DNA from 4 places in the Bacillus sp. AMCV2 genome. Region 2 is predicted to be linked to each of the others. Evidence: predicted binding sites of a transcription regulator. Region 2 holds the regulator's gene; each other region holds the start of a gene.
What was found. Region 2 encodes LexA, which represses DNA repair genes until DNA is damaged. Its sites were predicted from a motif close to CGAACATATGTTCG; they were not measured.
Positions count from the first base shown of each region.

Region 1 (5,394 bases), 170 kb from region 2:
AGTACGAAATCCCTAAAGATTCAACGCTGAAAGAGAATCAAAATAACAGCTCTGAAAAAGAGACAGACACTAAAAAAGAAACGAAAGAAAACGAAGATAAGAAAAAAGAAAATGACAGTGAGAAGCTGGAGATTAAAGCTGCTGGCACTGAAGGATCATTAACGACTTATGAAGTGTCCGGCGCTGATAAAATCGAGCTGGAACTGAAGGCATCAGACAGCTCCTGGATTCGAGTGCGTGATGAAAACAGCAGCTCTTTAAAAGAAGGAACGCTGAAAAAAGACGAAACCTATAAAAAAGACATAACTGATCAGAAACAAGTTGATATCCGCACCGGATATGCACCTAATCTGAAAATAAAAATCAACGGTAAGGTTCTTTCATATGAACTTGATCCGAAAAAAGTGATGGCACAAACCATAAAGATTGTAAATAAAAAGGAAGAAAAGTCATCTTAAATTATCAGATGACTTTTCTTCACGTCCGAGTATGAAATTGGAGGGGCTTTATGTTTAACTTACCAAATAAAATCACACTAGCTAGAATCGCATTAATCCCAATCTTCATGATTATCATGCTGGCGCCGTTTGACTGGGGCAGGCTCGAAGTTGGAGACGAATCAATCCCGGTCGCACATTTGGCGGGGGCTATTCTATTTATTATTGCATCTACAACAGACTGGGTGGACGGGTATTATGCCCGAAAACTGAATCTCGTAACAAACTTCGGGAAATTTCTTGATCCGCTTGCGGACAAACTGCTCGTATCCGCAGCGTTAATTATCCTTGTTCAATTTGATCTCGCTCCAGCTTGGATGGTCATTCTGATTATCAGCAGGGAGTTTGCCGTGACAGGTTTAAGGCTTGTCTTAGCCGGAACAGGAGAAGTCGTAGCTGCTAACATGCTTGGTAAAATCAAAACCTGGGCACAGATTATTGCGGTATCCGCATTGCTTCTTCATAATCTTCCATTTGAACTTGTGTCATTCCCGTTTGCTGACTTGGCGCTGTGGGTAGCCGTCTTCTTTACTGTCGTCTCAGGCTGGGAATACTTCTCTAAAAACTGGGAAGCGTTAAAAACATCTAACTAAGAAAGAAGGACTTCGTCATGGAATTTCCAAAAAAAGCAGAAATAATTGCAGTCGGTTCAGAGCTGCTGCTTGGCCAAATCGCCAATACAAATGCTCAATTTATCAGCAAACAGCTCGCTGAAATCGGGGTCAACGTATTTTATCATACAGCGGTCGGAGATAACCCGGAGCGGCTGAAGCAGGTCATCCGCATTGCTGAAGAACGCTCTGACTTCATTATTTTTTCAGGAGGTCTTGGACCCACAAAAGATGATCTGACGAAAGAAACGATTGCAAATACGCTGGGACGTCCGCTTGTGTTAAATGATGAGGCATTCCAATCCATTGAGGACTATTTCAAACGAACAAAACGCACGATGTCACCTAATAACCGAAAACAGGCGCTTGTGATCGAAGGCTCTGACGTGCTGGCGAATCACTTTGGAATGGCCCCGGGAATGCTCACAGAGCATGAATCGCGCTATTATATGCTTCTTCCTGGACCGCCGAGCGAATTGCGTCCAATGTTTGAAAACGAGGCAAAACCTCTTCTGCTGAAAAAGATGGGTTCAAATGAAAAAATTGTGTCAACCGTTCTTCGCTTTTTCGGTATCGGTGAATCTCAGCTTGAAGCCGATTTGGAAGATATTATTGATGCGCAAACCAATCCGACAATTGCGCCTTTGGCGGCTGATGGAGAGGTGACGCTGCGTTTGACAGCCAAACACGCCGATGAAAAGGAAACAGAGCGTCTGTTAAAAGAAACAGAGGCCGTTATCTTAGAGCGTGTCGGTGAATTTTTCTATGGTTACGATGATACTTCTCTTGTAAAAGAGCTATCTATAGCGTGTAAGGAAAAAGGCATTACAATTTCTGCGGCAGAAAGCTTTACCGGAGGGCTGTTTTCTGAATGGCTGACGGATCATAGCGGTGCCTCAAAATTATTTGCCGGGGGCGTTGTTTGCTATACAAACGACGTGAAGCAGAATGTGCTTGGTGTCAAGAAGGAAACATTAGATCGTTTTGGGGCGGTCAGCAAGGAGTGCGCATCCGAACTGGCTAAGGGTGTTCAAAAACTCACTGGCAGCGATATCGGCATTAGCTTTACTGGTGTAGCAGGACCTGATGCTCAAGAAGGGCATGAGCCTGGGCATGTGTTTATCGGCATTTCCGCAAATGGTAAAGAAGAGGTTCACGAGTTTCACTTTGCGGGCTCCAGAACGGGGATCAGAAAACGCGGCGCTAAATACGGCTGCCATTTAATCTTAAAGCTTTTAGAGCAAAAATAATATTTTCAGCACATTATCCTCCTAAGAAAACATGATTTCTCTGATACATTATGATATTTTGATAGGAATCACGCCAAGAAAAAATCCGAATATGCGTTCGCTTTTTTCTTGGCAAATCCCTTCAAACAGGGTATAGTATATGTAGTGGTAACATAAAGGAGGAAAAAATAGAATGAGTGATCGTCAGGCAGCCTTAGATATGGCTCTTAAACAAATAGAAAAACAGTTCGGCAAAGGTTCCATTATGAAACTGGGAGAAAAGACAGATACAAGAATTTCTACTGTCCCAAGCGGCTCCCTCGCTCTCGATACAGCACTGGGAATTGGCGGATATCCTCGCGGACGGATTATTGAAGTATACGGTCCTGAAAGCTCAGGTAAAACAACTGTGGCGCTTCATGCGATTGCTGAAGTTCAGCAGCAGGGCGGACAAGCCGCGTTTATCGATGCGGAGCATGCGTTAGATCCGGTATACGCGCAAAAGCTCGGTGTTAACATTGAAGAGCTTTTACTGTCTCAGCCTGACACAGGCGAGCAGGCGCTTGAAATTGCGGAAGCATTGGTTCGAAGCGGGGCAGTTGACATTGTCGTTGTCGACTCTGTAGCCGCTCTCGTTCCGAAAGCGGAAATTGAAGGCGACATGGGAGATTCTCATGTCGGTTTACAAGCACGCTTAATGTCTCAAGCGCTTCGTAAGCTTTCAGGGGCCATTAACAAATCGAAGACAATCGCGATTTTCATTAACCAAATTCGTGAAAAAGTCGGTGTTATGTTCGGGAATCCGGAAACAACTCCTGGCGGCCGTGCGTTGAAATTCTACTCTTCCGTGCGTCTTGAAGTGCGCCGTGCTGAACAGCTGAAACAAGGCAACGACGTAATGGGGAACAAAACGAAAATCAAAGTCGTGAAAAACAAGGTGGCTCCGCCGTTCCGTACAGCCGAGGTTGACATTATGTACGGAGAAGGCATTTCAAAAGAAGGCGAAATCATTGACCTAGGAACTGAACTTGATATCGTGCAAAAAAGCGGTTCATGGTACTCTTATGAAGAAGAGCGTCTTGGCCAAGGCCGTGAAAATGCAAAACAATTCCTGAAAGAAAATAAAGATATCATGCTGATGATCCAGGAGCAAATTCGCGAACATTACGGCTTGGATAATAACGGAGTAGTGCAGCAGCAAGCTGAAGAGACACAAGAAGAACTCGAATTTGAAGAATAAAAATAAAATAAGTTTCAAATGATACAAAAGGCTGAGTGAAAAACTCAGCTTTTTTGTATTTTGCAAAAAAATGATAAAAATATTGCTTTTTTTGACAACTTTTTTAGGGCTTTATTCGTCTAACAAAACGTGTGCAAAATGGAATTTATTTTGGGAGGAAAAAATGAATGACAAGCCCAACCCGCAGAAGAACTGCGAAACGCAGACGGAGAAAACTAAATAAAAGAGGAAAACTGTTGCTTGGTCTTTTAGCAGTGATGGTTTGCATTACGATTTGGAATGCTATTCATCGAAATAGTGAAGAAAACGAGCCATCTCAAGAAATTGCAGCGGTTTCAAATACCGATCAGAAAAAAGAGGTCAAAAAGAAAACTGCCAAAAAATCAGAGGAACAAATCAAAACAGTGGATCGAAATCAAAAAATCAGCAATTATTTAGAAGAGATCGGTTTCAGCGGAACAGCCATGATTGTCAGAAATGGAGAAATTGTAACAAATAAAGGTTTTGGCTATGCTGACCGTAAACACTACATTCAAAATAATCCATTGACATCTTTTTATGTCGGTTCATCACAAAAAGCGCTGATTGCAACTGCTATTTTGCAGCTTGAGGAAAAGGGGAAACTTCAGACAAGTGATCCGGTAAGTACGTATTTACCTCATTTTCCCAATGGACAAACGATTACTTTGAAGAATCTGCTTACACATACATCGGGGATAAACGGACATATTGAAGGAAACGGCGCCATTACTCCGGACGATTTAATAAAAGACATAGAACTTCAGGGAATTAAACGTCAGCCGGGCGTATGGGACTACAAGGATTCCAACTATTCTGTTCTCGCTTATATTATTGCTGAAGTAAGCGGTGAGCCCTATGAACAGTACATAAAGAATCATATTTTTAAACCTGCGGGAATGACGCATGCAGGCTTTTACAAAACATATGAAAAAGAACCTTATCCTGCTGTCGGGTATAAGATGGAGGGCAGCAAAACAGTTACACCGTATATACCTGATCTATCCCAGCTGTATGGAGCGGGTGATATTTATATGAGCGCTATAGATATGTACAAATTTGACCAAGCGCTGATAGACGGAAAACTGTATTCGCAAAAAAGCTATGAAAAGATGTTTACGCCAGGGAGCAGCTCCACATACGGCATGGGATTTTATGTTGCTCCCGGAAGCTATTCAAACCATGGTGTTATGCCGGGCTTCAATATCTTGAACAGCTTTAGCAAATCTGGGCAAACCATTGTTATTTTGTTCTCAAACATTCAAAATAATGCTAAATTGGGCCAAGTGAACAATAAAATATACCAGCTTCTAAACCAAGAATGATTGGCGATCTTCTTTTGGATGAATTGCATTCGGCACGTGAAAAGACGACTGGCCTGCAAACGTTAAGATGGCAAGCTTGACAAGTATTTCCGACACATTTACAATGAAGTTGTAACATTTGTTTTTTTAACATGATTGTTAAACCATTTAAACTTGACAAGGGCGATGAACACACTCATTCCCTGTGAAGGTTCTGTATGTTGAGAAAACTAGACAATGTACATGCCGACACTTTTAAGCAACAACCAAGTTCATAGCAAGAGGAGGTGAAAGTATGACCCCAATTATGATGGTTCTCATCTCCATTTTGCTGATTCTACTCGGTTTAGTTGTTGGCTACTTTGTTCGTAAAACCATTGCCGAAGCGAAAATTGCGGGCGCACGCGGTGCAGCCGAGCAAATTCTTGAAGATGCGAAGCGTGATGCTGAAGCACTGAAAAAAGAAGCTCTGCTTGAAGCAAAGGATGAAATCCA
Region 1 covers NZ_JBVYIB010000002.1:1,756,093-1,761,486, forward strand. Annotated here, with positions in the region: gene rodZ (cell shape determination protein RodZ) at 1-458, shown strand, start outside; gene pgsA (CDP-diacylglycerol--glycerol-3-phosphate 3-phosphatidyltransferase) at 509-1,090, shown strand; gene AC0OMA_RS09260 (competence/damage-inducible protein A) at 1,108-2,358, shown strand; gene recA (recombinase RecA) at 2,531-3,577, shown strand; gene AC0OMA_RS09270 (serine hydrolase domain-containing protein) at 3,745-4,920, shown strand; gene rny (ribonuclease Y) at 5,195-5,394, shown strand, end outside.
Region 1: a site for LexA is predicted at 2,445-2,458, ahead of recA (recombinase RecA). Genes of this name have one in related genera too.

Region 2 (5,394 bases):
AAAACATTATGAATTTAAATCAAGCAAAAAAACGAAGAATGAAGAGAAAATAAAAAATGCACAGGCCAAAGGGCAGGTGCATTTTTGTTTTGTATGGAAATGGGGGAGGTGGTGCCAGCTTACTTTTCATAAATTCAAAAATGAGAAGAACAGCGCCCGGGCTAATGGTATATAATATTGTGAATTTAACAAAAATTTAACAAGGAGGACGAGAGAATTCGTGCTAAAGCCTCAAAGAGACCTACATCCTGTTGATTTGGACTTAGAGGCGGAGTAGATGAAAACGGCCAAAGTATCCCTGCTCCGCCGTTTGCTCCATTCCTTGAAGCATGTTGATTGTAACATAGCCAAACGTTTTCCATCAACTATTAAAATTGTAAAATTATTGTTAATTTTTATGGTATTTACTCCGATTTCTTCAATTTATGCTGAAGATGTATATCAGAATTTTGAGGAATTAAAAAACAATGAAGATCCTTCTGATTACGACGTTGTTACGAAAGAAACCGGAAGCTCTGTTCTTGTTTTAGCTATTCACGGAGGAGGTATTGAAGGCGGGACAAGTGAAGTAGCGAGAGAGCTCAGCAAAGAGTACTCGATGTATTTATTTGAAGGCTTAAAATCGGCAGGAAACTCAGTCCTGCACATTACGAGTACGCACTTTGATGAACCTCGGGCCCTTAAAATGACGGGAAACCATGAATATGTCATTTCATTACACGGGTACGCAGAAGAAGATCAGCAGATCGAAGTCGGCGGTACAGATCGCGTAAGAGCGGCAGATTTAGTTGAGAAATTGCAGCATGCCGGTTTTCCTGCTGTATTGCTCAATACGGACCATCCGCATGCGGGCGTTAGTCCGAATAACATTGCAAATAAATCAAAAACAGGTTTAAGTATCCAGATAGAAATGAGCACTGGCTTTCGAAAGTCTTTGTTCGGCATCTTTTCTTTAAAAAGCAGAGCTGTTACTCAAAATGAGAGGTTTTATGAGTTTACAGAAGTGATGTTCCGTTTTCTCAAAAATAGCTACTGAAAAATAGGAGGCGATAAGACAGCCTCCTATTCCTTATGTTTCTCATTCGTTTCGGGAAACAACTCGTCTGCGGCTTCCGTTTGATACTGCAACGTGTTATCTCTCGCTGACAGTTCATTTCGGAAATTTTCATCAAGCACATTTTTCAGTAAATACCGATGAAAAAAGTATTCAAAAACAGTAAGACAGGCAGCGGAAAGGAGAGCCGCTCCAAATGGTGAGAAATCGTTTCTTGTTTGGGTTAAAACAAATACCCAAAGAATAACGAATGAAAGGCCAAAGTCAGCCAATGAAGCTGTAATATTGTTTGTTCTGGGTAAGACGAGCATGTCACCAGAAAGATAAGAAACAAAACCTAAGAAAAGTGCAATAAACATCACACTTAAAAAGGATGCGTGATAGACTCTGTCCAAAATCACATATAAAAGGGCGAGAGTGAAAGCAATCTTTGAAGCAAGCGCAATGATATGTTTCATTTGACCACCTAAATTGTTATTTTTTGAAGGAAATTCTTGGGCGTAAACAAGTGATAAATAATGCAATTCAAAACCATTCATAATGTCATGTTACTATTTTAAACAGTCCGTTTTTGTTTACACTGGTATTTTTTTCAGCTGTATGAAACTTTCTTATGAAAAAGTCGTATATGTGGTGATCAGCTTTCAAGGGGGGAATGATTTGTGGAGATAAAAGGAATCAATCACTTGCTATTTTCAGTTTCGCATTTGGATACATCGATTGATTTTTATCAAAAAGTGTTTGGTGCAAAGCTATTGGTAAAGGGAAGAACAACTGCATATTTTGATATGAACGGCATCTGGCTAGCTCTTAATGAAGAACCAGACATCCCGAGAAATGACATTAAGCTTTCTTATACCCATATTGCTTTTACAATTGAAGATCATGAATTTGAGGAGGTGTCAGCTAAATTAAAAAGACAACATGTCAATATTCTGCCTGGCAGAGAACGAGATGAACGCGATCGAAAATCAATTTATTTTACCGACCCTGACGGCCACAAATTTGAATTTCATACCGGAACCCTTCAAGACAGGCTTCGATATTACAAACAAGAAAAAACGCATATGCACTTTTATGATGAAACGGCCTTTTGATATCACAACCATATTTCATATAAGGTTAAATTGAAAGAAGGGTGTTGGGGGAGACTTTATGTTTGGGGAAGGTTTCTACCCGACTTGTTCAACGATGCCATATCTTTTGAACTGCACAAGTGATTGGGTGAAGGTGAAATTGAAATACACATTACATTTTATATGAAGAAAGCGAGCTGTTTTAACAGAAATATGAACTAATTAAACTGTGTACTAAATTTTCATTATATTTCAATTGCCTCGCCCCTTAATAAATATGAAACCGCATCCTTCCACGACCTAAAAAATGAAACGTTTTTAAGAAGATAGCGTCTAATATTCTAAACGTTCATATTTTGATAAAAGTTTCCTGAAGGAAAAAAAATTTCTTGACTTCAACAATCTTTTGGTGGATAATTATGGTGTAAACATGATGTTCTTTTTCCTCCTATTCAGGCTCGCACCCAAAAGTCAGGGCGAGCCTGCTTTTTTTGAACAACAAACCCCCTCTCCGTAAAGGAAGAGGGGGTTATTTCATGCATCTGATAGATCAATAGATTAATGGACGGTTCTGAACACGCCAATCACTTTCCCTAGAATGCTGACATTCTGCAAAATGATAGGTTCCATCGTTGGGTTCTCAGGCTGCAAGCGAATGTGGGTATCCTCTTTATAGAATCGTTTTACAGTTGCTTCATCATCTTCTGTCATCGCAACTACAATTTCCCCATTGTTCGCTGTGTTTTGCTGTTTAACGATGACATAGTCCTTATCGAGAATACCGGCATCTATCATACTGTCTCCCATAATCTCCAGCATAAATACATGCTCGTCTGGAGGAACCATGCGGTCAGGGAGCGGAAAATATTCTTCAATATTTTCTACTGCTGTAATAGGAGATCCCGCCGTGACTTTCCCGATGACCGGTACATTAACGACCTGGCTTTGCGGAATGTCTACTTCTTCATCAAGAATTTCTATTGCTCTTGGTTTTGTCGGATCCCGTCTGATCAGTCCTTTTGTTTCCAAGCGGGCCAAATGGCCGTGGACAGTAGAGCTGGACGCAAGCCCGACAGCCTCTCCGATCTCTCTAACGGAAGGCGGATATCCTTTTGATTTAACCTCTGCTTTAATAAAACGGAGGATATCAAGTTGCCTTTTTGATAGCTTCGTCATTTTTCGCACCTCAAAACGTCGATTTTAAGAAGATTATAGCATGATTTTCCTTACAGTACAAACATAGGTTCGAAAAAACAATTGACAGAAACGTTTGTTCGTATATACTGAAATTATAAAAATGCGAACAAACATTCCTGTTGGAGGTTATGATCATGAGTAAAGAATCTATTATTTTTGTCGGTCTGTTCACAGTGATTTTGAGCGCGGTTATCCTTATGCTGTCATATACAAGCAGCGGCCAGGAGCTTAATCAGTATGTTAAAATAGAAGTCCAGCAAGGCGACACACTTTGGTCAATTGCTGATCGGGTAGCAGATACAAAAAAGATAAACAAAAATGATTTTATTGAATGGGTAGCTGATAAAAATCAACTACAAACATCTGATATCCAGCCGGGTGATGAGTTAGTGATCCCATTGAAAAAGAAGCATCAGGATGCATATGAATTGGCAACTGTAAGATAGAGAGGAAAGAGAGATAAAATGAAAGCACTCATTTATGCCCGTGTAAGCACAAATAAAGAACAGCAGGAAACGTCATTAAAGCGGCAGGAGGAGGAGCTTACGGCCATTGCAGCGGAGAACGGCATGGAAGTGGTCAAAGTGATTTCAGAAAAAGCCAGCGGATATGAAATGGATCGGGATGGTGTATTTGAGCTGCTTGATGAGATTAAGAACGCTGGAATTGATGTCATTTTGGTTCAAGACGAGACAAGGCTCGGGCGGGGAAACGCAAAAATCGCACTGCTTCATTGTATTTACAGAGAAGGTGTGAAAGTCTATACAACGGCTCACAGAGGTGAACTGGAGTTATCGGAGGCTGACTCAATGGTCTTGGAAATCGTCAGCATTGTGGAAGAGTATCAGCGAAAGATTCACAACATGAAAATCAGACGGGGAATGAAGCGTGCAGTAAAAAACGGTTTTAAACCGCAAAAAAACTTAAAAAACCAACATGAGAACAGTGGAAAAGAAAAAATAGAGGTGCCAATCTCTGAGATCGTCCGCCTAAGAGCGAATAAACTGACGTTTGCTGAAATCGCGGCTACCCTAAGAGGGTTTGGCTATGATGTCTCTAAAGCAACCGTTCACCGGCGTTTTCAGGAATACATAGAGAATGAAGAGACAGCAGAGTGAATCAGTTGTAAAACTTTTTTTGATCTAGTACTATATAGACAAAATGCAATAAAGGAGTTTAACATGATTTCAAACGCGAAAATTGCCAGAATTAATGAGCTTGCTGCCAAAGCTAAAGCTGGCGTTATTACAGAAGAAGAAAAAGCCGAACAGCAAAAGCTCCGTCAAGAGTACTTGAAAGGTTTTCGTTCTTCTATGAAGAACACGTTAAAAAGTGTGAAAATCATTGACCCAGAAGGCAATGATGTAACACCGGAAAAGCTAAAAAGAGAACAAAGAAATAACAAACTTCACTAATAAAAGAGGAATACGGCAATATCGTATTCCTCTTTTGCATATACTATAATCAAAACTCTTATGTGACAAAATTCAACAAGTTTCTCTCAAATTTAAGCTGAAACAGTTGAGAAAAAGTCGTCAGACATTTATGATGTAAGGGTACAACACATAAGGAAGGGGATTTTTATGGATACAATTGAAAAGAAATCAGTTGCTACCATTCGCACACTGTCAATAGACGCTATTGAAAAAGCAAATTCTGGTCACCCAGGGATGCCGATGGGAGCCGCTCCAATGGCATACACGCTGTGGACAAAATTTATGAACGTAAGTCCGGCAAACCCTGGCTGGTTTAACCGTGACCGTTTTGTTTTATCTGCTGGACACGGGTCAGCACTATTATACAGCATGCTTCATTTAAGCGGGTTTGATCTTAGTATTGAAGATCTTAAGGGATTCCGCCAGTGGGGCAGCAAAACACCTGGACACCCGGAATTCGGACATACTGCCGGTGTTGATGCTACAACAGGACCGCTTGGTCAAGGAATTGCCATGGCAGTCGGTATGGCAATTGCTGAACGCCATTTAGCGGAAACATACAACCGCGATTCATTTAACGTAGTCGATCATTATACATACAGTATTTGCGGTGATGGTGATTTAATGGAAG
Region 2 covers NZ_JBVYIB010000002.1:1,924,290-1,929,683, forward strand. Annotated here, with positions in the region: gene AC0OMA_RS09840 (hypothetical protein) at 1-53, shown strand, start outside; gene pghL (gamma-polyglutamate hydrolase PghL) at 278-1,036, shown strand; gene AC0OMA_RS09850 (YndM family protein) at 1,063-1,512, opposite strand; gene fosB (metallothiol transferase FosB) at 1,717-2,151, shown strand; partial or broken gene AC0OMA_RS09860 (hypothetical protein) at 2,060-2,317, shown strand; gene lexA (transcriptional repressor LexA) at 2,689-3,306, opposite strand; gene yneA (cell division suppressor protein YneA) at 3,456-3,773, shown strand; gene AC0OMA_RS09875 (YneB family resolvase-like protein) at 3,792-4,445, shown strand; gene AC0OMA_RS09880 (DUF896 domain-containing protein) at 4,509-4,742, shown strand; gene tkt (transketolase) at 4,911-5,394, shown strand, end outside.

Region 3 (5,394 bases), 740 kb from region 2:
CAAAGGGGCGGCTTTGGTGAATCCTTCTTTTGCGGAGCTGGGTGATATTGATACAGCTGTTATTACACTGACCTTTGAAAACGGTGCCATGGCTGTGATTGATAACAGCCGCCAAGCTGTGTACGGATATGACCAGCGGGTTGAGGTTTTCGGGACGAAAGGCTCTGCAGCGGCTGACAATAGCAGGCCGACGACGGTTGAGGTGTCAACAGCTGATTTTGTGATGAAGGATAAACCGCATTTCTTTTTCCTTGAACGCTATAAGGATGCATATGAGGAGGAGATTCTCCGTTTTGCAGAAGCGATCGGCACAAACCAGGAGACTCCCTGCACCGGTAATGACGGTTTACAGGCCGGAAGGATCGCCAGAGCAGCACAGCAATCGCTTGCTTTTGGCATGCCTGTCAGCATTGAGCACACTGAAAAAATCGCTTTTTAATCTAACAGGATTACAATTCAGCAAGCTTGGGTATATACTCCATTGATACTTTAAGTAGGCGGTGGAGAAAATGAATACAGTACATGCTAAAGGAAATGTTTTGAACAAAATCGGAATTCCTTCTCACATGGTTTGGGGTTATATTGGCGTTGTCATCTTTATGGTTGGAGATGGCCTCGAACAAGGCTGGCTGTCTCCTTTTCTCGTTGATCATGGTCTCAGTATGCAGCAATCCGCATCGTTATTTACCATGTACGGCATTGCTGTCACCATCTCAGCTTGGCTTTCAGGAACGTTTGTCCAAACTTGGGGGCCGAGAAAAACGATGACTGTCGGATTGCTTGCATTTATCCTCGGTTCGGCCGCTTTTATCGGCTGGGCGATTCCTCATATGTATTATCCAGCTCTCTTGGGCAGCTATGCTCTTAGAGGCTTGGGATATCCGCTGTTTGCATACTCTTTTCTCGTATGGGTATCATACAGCACCTCTCAAAATATTCTCGGAAAAGCCGTCGGCTGGTTTTGGTTTATGTTTACGTGCGGCCTTAACGTGCTCGGCCCGTTCTATTCCAGCTATGCAGTTCCGGCCTTTGGAGAAATCAATACGCTTTGGAGCGCTTTACTGTTTGTGGCGGCAGGCGGAATTCTTGCCTTATTTTTTAACAAAGATAAATTTATTCCGATACAAAAACAAGATCAGCCGAAATGGAAAGAATTGTCGAAGGCATTTACAATTATGTTTGAAAACCCTAAGGTAGGCATCGGCGGAGTGGTCAAGACGATTAATGCGATAGGACAATTTGGATTTGCCATCTTTCTTCCTACTTATTTAGCACGATACGGGTATTCGGTTTCGGAATGGCTGCAAATATGGGGGACGCTGTTTTTTGTGAATATTGTGTTTAATATCATTTTCGGTGCAGTCGGAGATAAACTTGGCTGGCGCAATACGGTCATGTGGTTTGGCGGTGTCGGATGCGGTATTTTTACGCTGGCGCTGTATTACACGCCTCAGCTGATCGGGCATCAGTATTGGGTGCTCATGATTATCGCCTGCTGCTATGGCGCGGCTTTAGCAGGCTACGTTCCATTAAGCGCGCTTTTGCCGACGCTTGCACCTGATAATAAAGGTGCTGCCATGTCAGTGTTGAATTTGGGATCTGGTTTATGTGCGTTTATCGCGCCGGGCATCGTGAGTCTTTTCATTGGGCCGCTCGGTGCAGGCGGCGTGATTTGGATCTTTGCGGCATTGTATTTTTTCAGTGCCTTTCTGACGCGATTCTTGACAATTTCTGAGCAAAGCACAGATGTGTATACGGAGGAACGGTTTGTCAGTGAAAATGTGCAGACAAATTTTGATAAAACGGTTAAGCAGTAGCCTCTTTGGTCAAACTAATCATAAACGTGTGCAAAGAGGTGTAGAGGGTGAAACGATTCAGCACGGCGTATCTTTTGCTGGGCATTCTTTGCTCAGCGGCAGTATTTTTAATAGGAGCTCCTTCCCGCGCACTTGGCGCGGAAGTGGAGCACTATGAGCCGCTGCAGGTGCATGTGCAGCTTGAAAAGGTGTATTTGGACGGCGATGTCAGCATTGAGCATAAGCATGAAAAAGTGTTTTCTATGGATGATTTTTGGGCAGCTTATGCCGGATGGACGCTTGTGGAACAAAAAAAGGGATATGTGCTCTTCCGGAAGCAAATGGACGATATTTCTCCGCTCAGCAAGGTCAACGGGTATATCGGTGTATCGGATAATGGAGTGATTTCCACTTTTCATGGGCGGCCTGAGCCAGCTTCCGAACCAATTCAGTCTTTTTTTCAAATTGATTTAGAAAGGCTGGAAAGCCATATGCAAAAAAATCTGCTGAAAGGCATTCCATTTCGGACAAAAGCGGAGTTTGAGGATGTCATCGAACATATGAAGACATACAGCGGGTAGCGTCCGCTGATTGAAGACATGTATTCATGTCTTTTTTTTCGTGAAAGAATGAGAGAGAAGCGAACATATGTTAACTTTTCTATAAGACTTTGGCTGTTTTTATGGTACAATGAAGAACAGTCAAAGAGGTGAATTTGCGTGATTGAATTTGTTAAAGGGACGATTGATTATGTATCTCCCCAATATATTGTCATAGAGAACGGCGGCATCGGCTATCAGATTTTCACGCCGAATCCGTTTATATATAAGGAGAGAAGCCAAGAAACGATTTTTACATACCATCATATCAGAGAGGATGCTTTTTCGCTTTACGGTTTTTCAACAAGAGAGGAGAAGGCGCTCTTTACAAAGCTGTTAAACGTGACCGGAATTGGCCCGAAAGGAGCACTTGCCATCTTGGGCTCGGGTGATCCCGGAGCGGTCATCCAAGCAATTGAAAATGAGGATGAAGCTTTTTTGGTCAAGTTTCCTGGAGTAGGAAAGAAAACCGCACGCCAGATTATTCTAGATTTAAAAGGAAAGCTAGCAGATGTTGTGCCTGAAATGATTGAAAATCTGTTTAATCATGAAGAAAGGCTTGAAAAGCAAACAGCGGAAACGGCTCTTGAAGAAGCACTTGAAGCCCTCAGGGTTCTCGGATATGCTGAAAAAGAAATCAAAAAGGTGCTTCCTCACCTTAAAGAAGAAATTGGGCTGACAACAGACCAATATGTGAAAAAAGCATTACAAAAACTATTAAAGTAAGGTGATGTTCATGGATGAACGGCTCGTCTCAAGTGAAGCAGACAACCATGAATCAGTGATAGAGCAAAGCCTGAGGCCGCAAAATCTGGCACAGTATATCGGGCAGCATAAGGTAAAAGAAAATTTGCGCGTGTTTATAGATGCGGCGAAAATGAGACAGGAGACGCTGGATCATGTTCTTCTGTACGGGCCGCCCGGACTCGGAAAAACAACGCTTGCTTCGATTGTTGCTAATGAAATGGGAGTGGAATTGCGGACGACATCAGGGCCTGCGATTGAAAGGCCTGGTGATTTGGCTGCTATATTAACGGCGCTGGAACCGGGAGATGTATTATTTATTGATGAAATACATAGGCTGCACAGATCGATCGAAGAGGTGCTTTATCCTGCAATGGAAGACTTTTGCCTGGACATTGTGATTGGCAAAGGCCCATCTGCCCGCTCGGTCCGGCTCGACCTTCCGCCTTTTACGCTGGTGGGAGCCACGACGAGGGTGGGGCTTTTGACGGCTCCTTTAAGAGACAGATTCGGCGTCATGTCTCGCCTTGAGTACTATACACAAGAAGAACTGGCGGATATTGTCACAAGAACCGCTGATGTATTCGAGGTTGAGATTGATAAACCGTCGGCTCTTGAAATTGCAAGAAGATCGAGAGGGACGCCCCGCGTGGCGAACCGCCTGCTGAGAAGGGTGCGCGATTTCGCCCAAGTGCTGGGTGACAGCAGGATTACGGAAGACATTTCTCAGAATGCGCTGGAGCGGCTTCAGGTTGACCGCCTCGGTTTGGATCATATTGATCATAAGCTGCTGATGGGCATGATCGAAAAATTCAACGGCGGCCCAGTAGGCCTTGATACGATTTCAGCTACCATCGGCGAGGAATCGCATACGATTGAAGACGTATATGAACCATATCTGCTGCAAATTGGATTTATACAAAGAACGCCGCGTGGAAGGATCGTGACACCGGCCGTTTATCATCATTTCCAAATGGAGGCTCCCCGATATGACTGAATTTCCTAAGATCATTATGATTCTTGGTGCTGTTTTGCTTATTATCGGAGCAGTTTTGCATTTTGTCGGCAAGATGCCGGGAGATATTTTTGTAAAAAAAGGAAATGTCACGTTTTTCTTCCCGGTTGTCACTTGTATTATTATAAGTGTGGTATTATCAATTTTGCTCAATCTTTTTGGCAGAATGAAATAACAAAAGACTAGAATAAAGGTGAAATCATCATGAAAGTCGATTTATTTGATTTTGAACTACCAGAACGTTTAATTGCACAAGTACCGTTGGAGCAGCGTGATGCTTCAAGGCTGATGGTGCTCGATAAACATACAGGAGAGCTTACTGACAGCTCGTTTAAACACATTATCAGCTTCTTTAACGAAGGCGATTGTCTAGTCCTGAACAATACCCGGGTGCTGCCTGCGCGGTTATTCGGCACAAAAGAGGATACCGGCGCGAAAGTGGAACTTCTTTTGCTGAAACAGGAAACCGGTGATAAATGGGAAACACTTGCCAAACCGGCGAAACGGGTGAAAAAAGGAACTGTTGTCACATTTGGAGACGGAAGATTGAAGGCAATCTGCACGGAAGAGCTTGAGCACGGCGGCAGAAAGATGGAATTTCAATATGACGGTATTTTCTACGAGGTGCTTGAATCCCTTGGAGAGATGCCGCTCCCTCCATATATCAAAGAACAGCTTGATGACAAAGAGCGCTACCAGACAGTGTATTCAAAAGAAATCGGCTCTGCTGCTGCGCCTACAGCTGGCCTTCACTTCACGGAAGAAATCTTACAGCAGCTGAAAGACAAAGGCGTGCAAATTGAGTTCATCACACTCCACGTAGGCCTTGGAACGTTTCGCCCTGTGAGTGCCGATGAAGTGGAAGAGCATAATATGCATGCAGAGTTTTATCAAATGTCAGAAGAAACGGCTGCAGCCTTAAACAAAGTAAGAGAAAATGGCGGCAGAATCATTTCTGTCGGCACGACCTCGACACGCACGCTTGAGACGATTGCCGGGGAACATGACGGGCAATTTAAAGCATCAAGCGGCTGGACATCTATTTTTATTTATCCGGGCTATGAATTTAAAGCCATTGACGGAATGATTACAAACTTCCATTTGCCGAAATCGTCATTGATTATGCTGGTAAGCGCGCTTGCTGGAAGAGAAAACATTCTGCGTGCCTATAACCATGCAGTGGAAGAGGAATACCGTTTCTTCAGCTTCGGAGACGCGATGCTGATTATATAATTTGAGA
Region 3 covers NZ_JBVYIB010000002.1:2,660,413-2,665,806, reverse strand. Annotated here, with positions in the region: gene iolG (inositol 2-dehydrogenase) at 1-439, shown strand, start outside; gene AC0OMA_RS13885 (RbtT/DalT/CsbX family MFS transporter) at 510-1,817, shown strand; gene bofC (sporulation cell-cell signaling protein BofC) at 1,865-2,377, shown strand; gene ruvA (Holliday junction branch migration protein RuvA) at 2,516-3,121, shown strand; gene ruvB (Holliday junction branch migration DNA helicase RuvB) at 3,132-4,136, shown strand; gene AC0OMA_RS13865 (DUF2905 domain-containing protein) at 4,129-4,329, shown strand; gene queA (tRNA preQ1(34) S-adenosylmethionine ribosyltransferase-isomerase QueA) at 4,359-5,387, shown strand.
Region 3: a site for LexA is predicted at 2,438-2,451, ahead of ruvA (Holliday junction branch migration protein RuvA). Genes of this name have one in related genera too.

Region 4 (5,394 bases), 1.5 Mb from region 2:
TCTCTCGGAATCGTTACATCTATATTTTTCAGGTTATGCGCCCTGGCTCCCTTCACCTCTATCCGATCCATAGCCATTTGTTCATCATCCTTCCGCTTTTAGCTCTAAAAGTAAATCGCGAAGCTCCGCGGCTCTTTCAAAGTCAAGCGCCTTGGCGGCTTCCTTCATTTCATGCTCCATCTGTTCAACGACTTTCTGGCGTTCTTTCTTCGTCATTTTCGACAGCTTCGGCGCGGCTTTTGTTTTGTATTCCGCTTTATCCTCAGCTGCTACTGTGGCACGAATGACATCGCGAATTTCTTTATTTATCGTTTTCGGCGTAATGCCGTGCTCTTCGTTAAACCGCTCCTGCTGCTCGCGGCGGCGTTTTGTTTCATTAATCGCAATTTCCATAGACTTCGTTATTTTATCGGCGTACATAATGACGCGGCCTTCCGCATTTCTCGCTGCCCGTCCAATGGTCTGGATCAGCGAACGCTCCGAACGAAGGAAACCTTCCTTATCCGCATCCAAAATCGCAACAAGGGATACTTCGGGAATGTCCAAACCTTCCCTCAGCAGGTTGATGCCGACAAGCACATCGTACTTGCCAAGGCGAAGGTCGCGGATAATTTCAATCCGTTCAAGCGTTTTGATCTCAGAATGCAGATAGTTTACTTTAATGCCGATTTCCTTTAAATAATCGGTCAGATCCTCTGACATCTTCTTCGTCAAAGTTGTCACAAGCACCCGTTCATTCCGCTCGATTCTTGCTTGAATTTCGCCGATCAAGTCGTCAATCTGGCCTTCGATTGGACGTACGTCAATAAGTGGGTCAAGAAGCCCCGTCGGACGAATGATCTGTTCGACCATTTCATCTGTATGTTCAATCTCGTACGGCCCTGGTGTTGCTGATACATACACGATATTGTGCATATGCTTTTCAAATTCCTCAAAACGAAGCGGACGGTTATCAAGCGCTGATGGAAGCCGAAAGCCGTGATCCACGAGCACCTGTTTCCGCGCCTGGTCTCCGTTAAACATGCCGCGCACCTGAGGAATTGTCACATGCGACTCATCCACCACGATCATAAAATCGTCTGGGAAATAATCAAGAAGCGTATACGGCGTTGAACCTGGAGGCCGCAGAGTCAAATGTCTTGAATAGTTCTCGATGCCGGAGCAGAAACCCATTTCACGCATCATTTCAAGATCATATCTTGTCCGCTGCTCTAAACGCTGCGCTTCAAGGAGTTTTCCGTTTTCGTGCATGACCTTCAGCTGCTCCTCAAGCTCCTTCTCGATATTTTGAATCGCCTTCTCCATTTTCTCGGCCCGCGTTACGAAGTGGGAAGCCGGGAAAATCGCAACATGATCTCGGTCGCCGAGAATTTCTCCTGTCAGCGCATCCACTTCCCGAATCCGTTCGATTTCGTCACCGAAAAATTCAACTCTGATACAATGCTCATCACGAGATGCCGGAAAGATTTCCACTACATCCCCGCGCACACGAAATGTACCGCGCTGAAAGTCGATATCGTTGCGGGCATATTGGATGTCTACAAGTTTTCTGAGCAGCTCGTTGCGCTCAATTTCCATTTCAGTCCGCAGTGACACAACCATTTCCCGGTATTCCTCAGGCGAACCGAGGCCGTATATACAAGACACACTCGCAATAATAATGACATCTCTGCGCTCAAACAAAGCTGATGTGGCGGAGTGTCTCAGTTTATCAATTTCATCATTAATACTAGCGTCTTTCTCTATAAATGTATCCGTTTGAGGCACATACGCCTCCGGCTGATAATAATCATAGTAGCTGACAAAATACTCGACAGCATTGTTCGGAAAAAATTCCTTGAACTCACTGTAAAGCTGTCCAGCAAGGGTTTTGTTATGGGCAATCACGAGAGTCGGCTTATTGACTTCTTTAATCAAATTAGACACCGTAAATGTTTTCCCAGTTCCTGTCGCACCCAGCAGAGTCTGATGCTTCTTGCCCTCCTGAATTCCTTTCACAAGCTTTTCAATGGCTTTCGGCTGATCTCCCTGGGGCTGATATTTCGAGACTAACTCAAAGCGATCTTTCACAAAAATAAGCCTCCGTTTCTTTAACGAAATCTTCCTATAGATATAGTAACACAATGGAAAGCAAAATCACCAAAAATACGAACTAAAGTTCGGTGGTTTTTTATTTCCAGCTGTTTTTGTGTATAAAAAACCTGCTTTTAAAACGTAAAAGCAGGTTTTCAGTCTTTATATTCATTATGTCCGATTTATTCTTCTTTTTTCTCTGCAGCTTTTTTGGCCATATACAGTCCCCCAGCCACAAGAGACACAACATCCAATCCTACAATAAAATACGTTTCTGTATAGCCTTTTAAATAAGAGGCAAACAGCAATGCAGCTGTTAAAGCGATCGCCACATAATGATTAAAGGTGACTCTAGTAAATAGAACAACAAGCATAAAAGGGAAAAACAATGCAAAAACGGCTTTTGTAATCAACAAAAACCCTCCTCAGGGATTCTTCATCTGATCTGATTATAGTAAAAAATGAAGAATCGGACAATCGTGCATTCGCTCCCTCTGCTACACCATACCCCTTTTCAGCCAAAATCAATCACCATATTTGCATTTTGGTGCCGGTCAAAACTTATTCCATGGTGCTGCTGTTCTAATCAGCGGCACTTTTTTTATTACATCATCAAGTCCGCCGCCAGATTCCGAGAATAAAAGAAAATAGGCATACAGTACCAGTACGGCCGCATTTTTCATGATAATCTAACTAACTTAACTATTCATTTTATTTAGGACTTTCTGCGTTTGACAGCATTTTCCTGAAAACCTACAATTGAACGATAGTGTTCACTATCATTTTTGAACACTGGCTCCGTCATAAAAACTAGAGAGAAAAACAAAATGAAGGAAAGAGGGGTTTCAAATATGTATTCTGTTTTATTTCGCCAGGCAGAAGAGTCCAGCCAGCTGGCTGGAGCAAAAGGAATGAATTTGATTAAATTGACCAAACACGGTCTTCCTGTTCCGGACGGGTTTATTATTCAAACGAATGCGCTCGCACGTTTTATGGAGGACAACCAGCTTCAAGAGACTAGTGAAAACGTCGAAAGCGAGATCATTTCCGGAACATTTTCGGATGAGCTGAAAAATGAGCTGACTAGTTCCTTTTATAAGCTTAGAGAATCATATCGATCCGTAGCCGTGCGTTCTTCGTCTGCCTCGGAAGATTTAGAAGGCGCCTCATTCGCGGGTCAATATGAAACCTACTTAAATATCAAAACAGAGGAAGAGTTTCTGGCTAAAGTGAAAGAATGCTGGGCCTCATTTTTTTCTGGGCGGGTCAGCAGCTATAAGAAAAAAATGAACAATCAAATCGCAGAGCCGTTAATGGGAATAGTCGTTCAGGGGCTGATCGATTCAGAAATGTCAGGTGTTATCTTCAGCCGCAACCCTGTTACCCATGATAATAGAGAGCTTTTAATCAGCGCCAGCTACGGGTTGGGTGAAGCTGTTGTTTCAGGAAGTGTTACCCCAGACACGTTCATTGTTAATAAATCTTCGTTTGAGATTCAGAAAGAAATAGGTGCAAAGGAAATCTACATGGAGTCTGCGGCAGAAGGAATTGCTGAAAAAGAAACGAGTGAAGACATGCGCAGCCGTTTTTGCCTTACAGATGAACAAGTGATTGAATTGGCTGAAATCACAAAAAAAACCGAAGACCTGTACGGATATCCTGTCGATATAGAATTTGGAATTGCTGATCATCAAATATACCTTCTGCAAGCTCGTCCGATTACAACCATTGATCAGGACAAAAAGGCGGCAGAAGAAAAACGCAGCTTCATGATTACCGACGCTGATATGAATGATTTCTGGCTTAACATGGAGTCTAATATTGAAGGTCCGGTGAGTCCGTTATTTTCATCCTTCATCGTGCCGGCATTGGAATATGGCTTGAAGAAGAGCATGCAAAAGTTTCCGATTGGTGTAGTTGTTGATGAAGTAAAACTTTATCGCGGACATATTTATTCCAAAAACCAAGGCGGACAGCAGCCTCCTTCTGAAGACTGCGGCAAAGAGTTTTTCCCGATTTTATCGGAGCATATGTATGACATCATCAATCACACATACCTCCCTTTTTACCGGACACTGGACCAGCTCGCACAAACTGAGCATACCGCAGAAAGCGCACTGGATGCTTTTCAAAAACTAAAGGCCTTTTATCTCACGGCTTATGAAGAGCACTTCAATATCGTTTTCCCGCAAATCCTTTTAACAAACAAACTGCAAGCGATGTATCAGGACATTCAAGGAGAGTCCGAAAACGCTCATTTTTACGAGATGCTGACAGGAAAAATGAACAAATCACTGGAAACGGACCGTTGCTTATGGCTATTTTCTGTGGAAGTTCAGGAGAACCCGAACCTTCTGGCCATTTTTGAAAACAACAAGCCTGAACAGCTCCAGGAGAAATTGGAACAAACAGATGAGGGAAGACACTTCCTGAAGAACGTCCATGAATTCTTGCAAGAATACGGATGGAGATCTGTTAAAAGTCATGATCTGATTGAACAAATCTGGGTGGAAAATCCGTATTTCGCTCTGGCCAATATTCAAAATTATGTCCGTAATGGCTATCATTTTGACAATGAATTTCAGAAAACGAAAGAAAAACGAGAGAAATTATACAATGAATTCTTGGAAAGCATAGAAGATCCCGGTTTACGCACCGAATTTGACCGCTATTATCAATGGACACTGAACTCTGCAAATATAAAAGATGATCACCACTTTTATATTGACGCCATGCTGGATGCCAAGGCGAGAATCTTTCTGCTGAAGATAGGTGAATTGCTGGCGGAAAACGGTGTCATTCAAGATCGGGAGGACCTTTGGTTCTTATATGATGACGAAGTGGAACAAGCGCTTCTTCACCCTGTATCCCTGCAAGAAAAGGCTGAAAAACGCAGACAGATTTTTCATGAGTATGAGCTGGCCCAAGCCCCAGCCTACCTCGGCACCCCGACAAAAGAACAGCTCAAAGCTGCTGAAGAAATTGTCGGCGCTGTGATAGAGGATGAAAAAAACACAGACAATCATATTTTTGGCATTGCGGCATCAAGCGGCATTGCGACAGGTCCGGTGAAAATCATTCGGGACGCCAATGAATTTTCTCAATTCGCGCCTGGGGACGTACTCGTTTGCAAGATGACCACACCGCTATGGACCAGCCTGTTTCAAGACGCCAAAGCGATTATTACAGACACAGGCGGCATTTTGTCTCACGCTGCGATTATTGCCCGTGAATACGGCATTCCAGCCGTTCTCGGCACACGCACGGCAACCGAAAGACTGCGAGACGGTGACATCATCACTGTTGACGGAAGCAGTGGCA
Region 4 covers NZ_JBVYIB010000002.1:3,453,001-3,458,394, forward strand. Annotated here, with positions in the region: gene uvrA (excinuclease ABC subunit UvrA) at 1-77, opposite strand, end outside; gene uvrB (excinuclease ABC subunit UvrB) at 85-2,070, opposite strand; gene AC0OMA_RS17895 (CsbA family protein) at 2,256-2,486, opposite strand; gene AC0OMA_RS17900 (PEP/pyruvate-binding domain-containing protein) at 2,925-5,394, shown strand, end outside.
Region 4: a site for LexA is predicted at 2,149-2,162, ahead of uvrB (excinuclease ABC subunit UvrB). Genes of this name have one in related genera too.